Hyalangium gracile: one gene and its partner. The main gene of each other region encodes a partner of the protein of the gene in region 2 in a complex. Links are inferred from orthologs where the notes say so. Each region holds a gene or a part of one and is shown on either strand. Other genes may lie near its edges. The genes, in order: dnaX and holB.

What was found.
Region 1: holB (region 2) and dnaX share a complex: the UniProt entries of both Bacillus subtilis proteins name them as parts of the DNA clamp loading complex. The link is inferred for Hyalangium gracile from one-to-one orthologs.

The regions. Positions count from the first base shown.
Region 1 is NZ_JAHXBG010000039.1:57,414-60,624, reverse strand. What follows is about bases 310-3,211. They hold dnaX (DNA polymerase III subunit gamma/tau), read right to left. Parts: upstream 2,417-3,211; coding sequence 1,202-2,416; downstream 310-1,201. Other genes in these bases: KY572_RS43845 (tetratricopeptide repeat protein), read right to left, coding at 2,552-3,211; KY572_RS43855 (DNA polymerase III subunit gamma/tau), read right to left, coding at 310-939. Also shown: KY572_RS43860 (YbaB/EbfC family nucleoid-associated protein), read right to left, coding at 1-206; more of KY572_RS43855, read right to left, coding at 298-309. UniProt on the Bacillus subtilis protein: Part of the beta sliding clamp loading complex, which hydrolyzes ATP to load the beta clamp onto primed DNA to form the DNA replication pre-initiation complex.
Region 2 is NZ_JAHXBG010000011.1:26,596-29,692, forward strand. What follows is about bases 237-3,024. They hold holB (DNA polymerase III subunit delta'), read left to right. Parts: upstream 237-1,008; coding sequence 1,009-2,040; downstream 2,041-3,024. Other genes in these bases: KY572_RS22810 (cyclic nucleotide-binding domain-containing protein), read right to left, coding at 237-875; holA (DNA polymerase III subunit delta), read left to right, coding at 2,037-3,024. In the rest of the region: more of KY572_RS22810, read right to left, coding at 1-236; more of holA, read left to right, coding at 3,025-3,097. UniProt on the Bacillus subtilis protein: DNA polymerase III is a complex, multichain enzyme responsible for most of the replicative synthesis in bacteria.

The DNA of each region.
Region 1 (3,211 bases), on a different replicon or contig from region 2:
AGCATCCCGGTGTCGTTCGGGTCGATCGCGGCCTTGTCGATCTTGATGCTGCGGATCTCCTGGATGCCGTTGGCCACCACGGTGACACGGCCCTCTCCGGACTTGGCCTCGACGGTCTCGTTGGCCAGCTCCTGCTTGCGCTGCTCGATCTTCTCCGTGAGCTTGTTCGCCTGCCGGATGAAGTAGTTCAGGTCGATGCCGGGCATGATGCTTCCTCTGCGATCTGGGAAGCGGGCGCTTGCCGGGCGCCCGCGATGGAAGAATGGACGTGCAACCTACCGTCGCGCGAGCCCTTTGTCAGGCGGTCTCCTCAGGAGATTCGACCGCCGGGCTGGCTGGTGGACGCTCGGGTTCGAGCACCTGGATGTGCTCGAGCTCCCCCCCGAGGATCTTCAGGACGGCGCGGATGGCGGGGTGGGAGCGCACCTTGCCCTCGGTGCTCTGCTGGTGGGCGGTGCGGACCTGGGCCTCCTGCTCGGCGATGCTGAGAGCGGAGGCGGCTTCCCCCGAGGCCTCTTCGACGACCAGCCTCGTGGGCCGGCCGAAGTGCTCCGAGAGCGCCTTCTCCACCAGGGCCCGGCCGCTGCCGCCCGTCACCTGGGCTCGGTGGAAGGCGGCCGTGGGGATATAGGCCACGCCCACCTCTCCGGCGCGCAGCCAGAGCAGCCGGCCGTGGGCGAGCGCGGCGCCATGGCGGGGACTCGCCGCCTTGACGGTCTCGACCGCGGCGCGCCAGCGCTCTCCCGCGGTCAGGCCCGGGTTGTCGCGGCCGTTGCGGACGGGGGCGGGGGTGGGCTCGGGCTCAGGCTCGGGCTCGGGCGCCGCATCCGGGAGGCACTCGCCGGAGGCACACCCCTCGGCGGAGCCCTCCTCGGGGAAGAGGCGCTCGTCGTCGACGACCTCGGGCTGGGCCGGCTTGCGCACGTTGGTGATGCGCACCGCGGGTGCAGGCTCGGTGACACGCGAGAGCGGAGTGGCCCCGACGGGTGTGCCAGCCTCCGGCCTCGGAGGGGCCTCCGGCGGGCGCGAGACGGCAACGGGTGCGGGCCCTCCGTTCCGAGCAGCCTCCCAAGGGCGGGGAGCGGGCGCGGGGGCGGAGGGACCGTGGCCGTTCCCGTTCGAAGGCGCGGGCGCGGGCGCGGGCGCGGGCTGAGGGGCCGGGACGGGAGCAGGACGAGCGGCTTCGGCGGGAGCGGGGCGCTCAGACGCGAAAGTTCGCGGAACCGGAGCGACCTCCCGGCGCTCCGGGCTGGGACTTCGCGGCTCCCTCTCCACCACTGAGGCCCTGGGCGAGCCGATCCACCTTGGCGAGCAGGTCCGGGATGCTGCTGGCCGGCGAGAGCTGGATGGCCTTGAGCAGCGCCATCTCCAGGGCCAGCCGCGGCTGGGCGGCGCGGGACACGTCCCACACGCAGCCGTGGACGATGTCGAACAGCCGCGCGAGCTGGGCGGAGTCCGCCTCCTGGGCCAGCGCCTGGAGCGCCTTCTGCTCGGACTCGGCGAGCTCGGAGGGCGCCTCGCCCACGGCCTTGGTGACGAAGAGGTGGCGCAGCTGGAGCGCCAATTCCTCCGCGAGCCGCTTCAGGTCCAGGCCGCGGTTGAAGACCTCCTCCACGCGCGAGAGCACCTTCTTCGCGTCCTTGCGGACGAGCGCCTCGGCGAACTCCTGCACCATGGTGCGGTCGATGGCGCCCATGGCGTCGGCCACCGCCTCGTCGGTGGGGTTGGGGCCGCACGAGGCGAGGATCTGGTCCATCAGGCTGAGCGCGTCGCGCATGCCGCCCTCGGACTGGCGCACCACGAGCGACAGCGAGCGGTCGGAGATGCCAGCGCCCTCGGCGTCGGAGATCTGCTTGAGGCGCTGGAGCATGCGCGCGGCGGGGATGCGGCGGAAGTTGTGCCGCTGGCAGCGCGAGAGGATGGTGTCCGGGAGCTTGTGGGCCTCGGTGGTGGCGAAGATGAACTTCACGTGCCCGGGCGGCTCCTCGAGCGTCTTCAGGAGCGCGTTGAACGCGGCCCCCGAGAGCATGTGCACCTCGTCGATGATGTAGATCTTGTGCCTGTCCCGCTGCGGCAGGTACTTGGCGTTCTCGCGAATCTCGCGGACGTTCTCGACGCCGTTGTTGGAGGCACCGTCGATCTCGGCCACGTCCACGGAGGTGCCGGCGGCGATCTCGGTGCAGGCCCGGCAGGTGCCGCAGGGAGTGGCGGTGGGGCCCTGCTCACAGTTGAGCGCCTTGGCGAGCAGGCGGGCGGCCGTCGTCTTGCCCACGCCGCGCGGCCCACAGAACAGGTAGGCGTGCGCCACGCGGTTCATCTTGATGGCGTTCGCGATGGTCCGGACGATGTGCTCCTGTCCGGTCATGTCATCGAAGGTCTGCGGGCGCCATTTGCGTGCGAGGACGAGGTAGCTCATGGGGGCGCCTATCTAAACACGCTGGCTTCGAGGATCCATGCGCAACTGCCTCGCCCCGTGAGACGAGGGCGAGGGAGGTGCCGCGCACGACAGTCTGATTCGGTGAGTCAGGAGAAAACGGGACTTGGTCCGTGCTCAGAGCTTCTTCTGCTTGCGCTTCTTGAGCCAGGCCTTGCCCTCGGGCGACTTCACGAAGCCCTCGTACTCCTTGATGCCGGTGAGATCCGAGAGTTCCGCGCCCCCGTCCTTCTCGAAGCGGGTGAGCAGGCTGGCCGTGTCCGCGTAGGCCTTCTCCTGCAGTGAAAGGCCGATGAGGGCGAACCAGGCGTCGTTGTAGTGGACATCGGTGCGGATGGCCTCCTCGAAGTACTTCTTGGCCTCGGCGGTGTCGCCCTTGTCGAGCAGGACGCTGGCGCTGAGGAACGGGAGGTAGGGGTCCTTCACCCGCCGGTTGAGCCGGTCGATGGTCTTCAGCACGGCGGGGTAGTCCTTGCGCAGCAGGTGGCCGTCAATGGAGACGAGGTCCAGCGAGGGATCGCCCGGGTAGGCCTTCTCGAACTCGGCGATGGACTTCTGGTACTCGGCCTCGCTGACCTTCTCCGCGGCGGACATGCGGATGAGCAGCACCGGCTTGTGCTGACGCATGGAGGCGCCCATCTTCGCGAAGGTGTCGAGCACCTCCGGGTACTTCTTCTCCAGGAAGAGCTGCTGCATCTTCTGCATCTTGGGCAGCTCCTTGAGGAACTCCTGCTCCTTGCCCATCAGCTTGTCGAGGATGCCCTTCTGCGCGTCGGC
Region 2 (3,097 bases):
AGCCCGAGCTCGATGTTGTCGCGCTTCAGCCGGTACCAGAGCCGCGTGTACAGCTCCTCCATGGTGTTGTCCGCCTGGGAGAAGTCCGCCACCCAGTACCGCATCTGGTAGCGGATGGACGACTCGCCATAGGACCACGTCCGGCACTGCGGCGGCGGCTCCTGGAGGATGGTGCTGATCTCCTTCATCACATCCAGCACCGCCGCCTTCACCCGGTTGGGCGGCGCGTCGATCGAGAGGCCGATCTCGATGTCGATGGCGACCGGCTCGTAGCCGAAGGAGAAGTTCTTCACGATCTCCTTGGCCACCATGCTGTTGGGAAGGGTGATGCTCTCCCGGCGGAAGGTGACGATGCGCGTGGCGCGCCAGCCGATCTGCACCACGCGGCCCGTGTACTCCTTGATGCGGATGAAGTCGCCCACCTGGTAGGGCCGCTCGAGCTGCAGCGACAGGCCCGCGAACAGGTTGCCCAGCGTCTCCTGGAGCGCCAGACCGATCACCACCGACAGCACCGCGGAGGTGGCCAGCAGGCCGCCGAGGTCCAGGTTGAGCTGCGTCTGCAGGATGGGCAGCGCCGCCAGCCCGTAGAGCACGAAGCTGATGACGTCGCGGAGGATCTTCGGCGTCGCCACCGGCGAGCGCAGGCGCACGAGCTTCAGCGCCAGGGCCACGCAGGAGCGGATGACGCCGAAGGTGAAGGTCAACATCCACCCGACGTTGACGAGCTTCACCACCGAGCTGGGCGCGTCGGCGGGAATCGTCCAGGCCGCCACCCGCAGCGCGAGGAAGGCGATCAGGAAGCGGAACGCGCCGCGCAGGTCCCGGCGGAACTCCTTGTCGCTGCTGGCCGAGCGCATCCCGAACAGCAGGACCACCAGGACAGCTCCAACGACGAGGGAGACGTTGCTCTGCAGAAAAGGAAGCAAGGCGTGGAAACTCTGACCGAGCCGATCCAGGAGGGTCAAGCAGGCGGTTGACGCCCAGGGCGCGACCGGACATACACGCACCATGACGCTGGCCTCGGTGGTCGGACAGCCCCGTGCGATTGATGCACTCCAGGCGGCACTGCGCAGTGGCACGCTGCATCACGCCTACTTGTTTGCCGGGCCAGAGGGCGTGGGCAAGGAGCTCGCGGCGGTGGGGCTCGCCCAGGCGCTCACCTGCCCGGAGCAGCCCGAGGTGGGGTGCGGCCAGTGCGCCAGCTGTGTGCGCGTGTCCAAGGGGCTCCACCCGGACGTGACGTGGGTGATGCCGGACGAGGAGCGCGTGGCGCGCGGGCTGGCGGGGCGCTCGGACTTCACGGGCACGCCCAGCCGGGACATCCGCGTGGAGCAGATCCGCGGCCTGCAGGAGCGGCTGGCGCTGCACGGCCTGGAGTCTCGCCGCAAGGTGGCGCTCATCACCTCCGCTCACCGCATGAACGAGCCCGCGCAGAACGCCTTCCTCAAGACGCTGGAGGAGCCGCCCGCGGACACCACGCTCATCCTCATCGCCGCGGCGATGGACAAGCTGCTGCCCACCATCCGCAGCCGGTGCAGCAAGGTGCACTTCGCTCCACTGCCGGTGGACCTGGTCGCGCAGCGCGTGCAGCAGGAGCGCCGGTTGGATCCGCAGACGGCGGCGCTCGCCGCGGTGATGGCCGGTGGCAGCCTGGGGCGCGCGCTGAGCCTGGACGTGGAGGGGCTGGCCCAGCGCAAGGAGATCATCACCCGCTTCGAGGCGCTCCGGTCGGAGGACGCGCTGCCCCTGCTGCGCTTCGCGGAGGCGTACGGCGGCTCTCGGGAGGACGCCGAGCAGGCGCTCGCCCTCCTGGCCCTCTGGACGCGGGACGTGGCGCTGCTGAAGGCCGGGGGCGAGTCCCTGGCGAACCTGGACATGAAGGAGCTGGCGCGCGAGACGGCGGCGCGTGTCTCCGAGCCCGAGCTGCACCGCCGCGCCTGGCTCATCGAGCGCGCGCAGGCGGGCATCGGGCGCAACGGCTCGCCCCGGCTGCAGCTGGAGCGGATGCTGCTGGAGCTGCTGATGCGGGAGGTCCGGTGAGCGCGGAGATGGATGACGTGCTGGCGGAGGTGAAGGCGGGCAAGGTGGCGCCGCTGTACCTGCTCTGGGGCGAGGAGTTCCTGGTACGCAAGGGCGCCGACGAGCTGGTGAAGGCGCTGGTGCCGGACGCCTCCATGGGGCTGAACTTCGCGGTGCTGGACGCGTCCTCCCCGCGCGAGGTGGCGCAGGAGCTGGCCACGATGCCGCTCTTCCCGGGCCGCAAGGTGGTGCTGGTGCGCGATCCCGAGTTCGTCGCGCCCAAGAAGGGGCGGGGGGACGCGCTGGGCAAGGCGCGCGAGGCGTGGAAGGCCGGCAAGCGCAAGGAAGGGGCGCGCCGGCTGCTGGCCCTGGCGGCCCGGGCGGGCTGGGGCGTGGACCAGCTCGATCCGACGGCGCCCGGCGCGCCCTCGGTGGAGGAGTGGAAGGAGGAGCTGGACGTGGACCTGGCGGAGGTGGACCTCGCCTTCCTCAAGGAGGCCGCCGCGTTCTGCCGGGACGAGCGCATCACCGCGCCGGAGGGAGATGCGTCGGCGCTGCTGGAGCTGCTCCAGAAGGGGCTGCCCAAGGGGCACGCGCTGGTGCTGGCCGCCACGGACGTGGATGCCAAGAGCCCGCTGCTCAAGTTCGCCAAGGACCAGGGGCACCTCGTCGAGCGCAAGGTGGCCGCGCGCCACAAGGATCTGGATCTCTCGGAGATCGCCACCGAGTTCCTGGCGCCCTTCAAGAAGAAGCTGGGCCGCGGGGCGCTGGAGCAGCTCAAGGAGCGCGTGGGCGGCAACATCCGGCTGCTCCAGTCGGAGTTGGAGAAGCTGGCCGTCTATGTCGGAGACAGCGCCACCATCGAGGTGGCGGACGTGGCGCTGCTGGTGCACCACGCGCGCGAGGAGGAGTACTTCGAGCTCTCCGAGTCGCTCCAGAAGCGCGATCTGAAGGGCGCGCTGGGCTACGCCGAGGATGCGATGGGGCAGGGGACGCACGCGCTGCAGCTGCTGGGTGCGGTGGCCTCCATCGTGCGCGGGCTGCTGGAGAACCACGAGCGGCTGGGGCAGTACGCGAA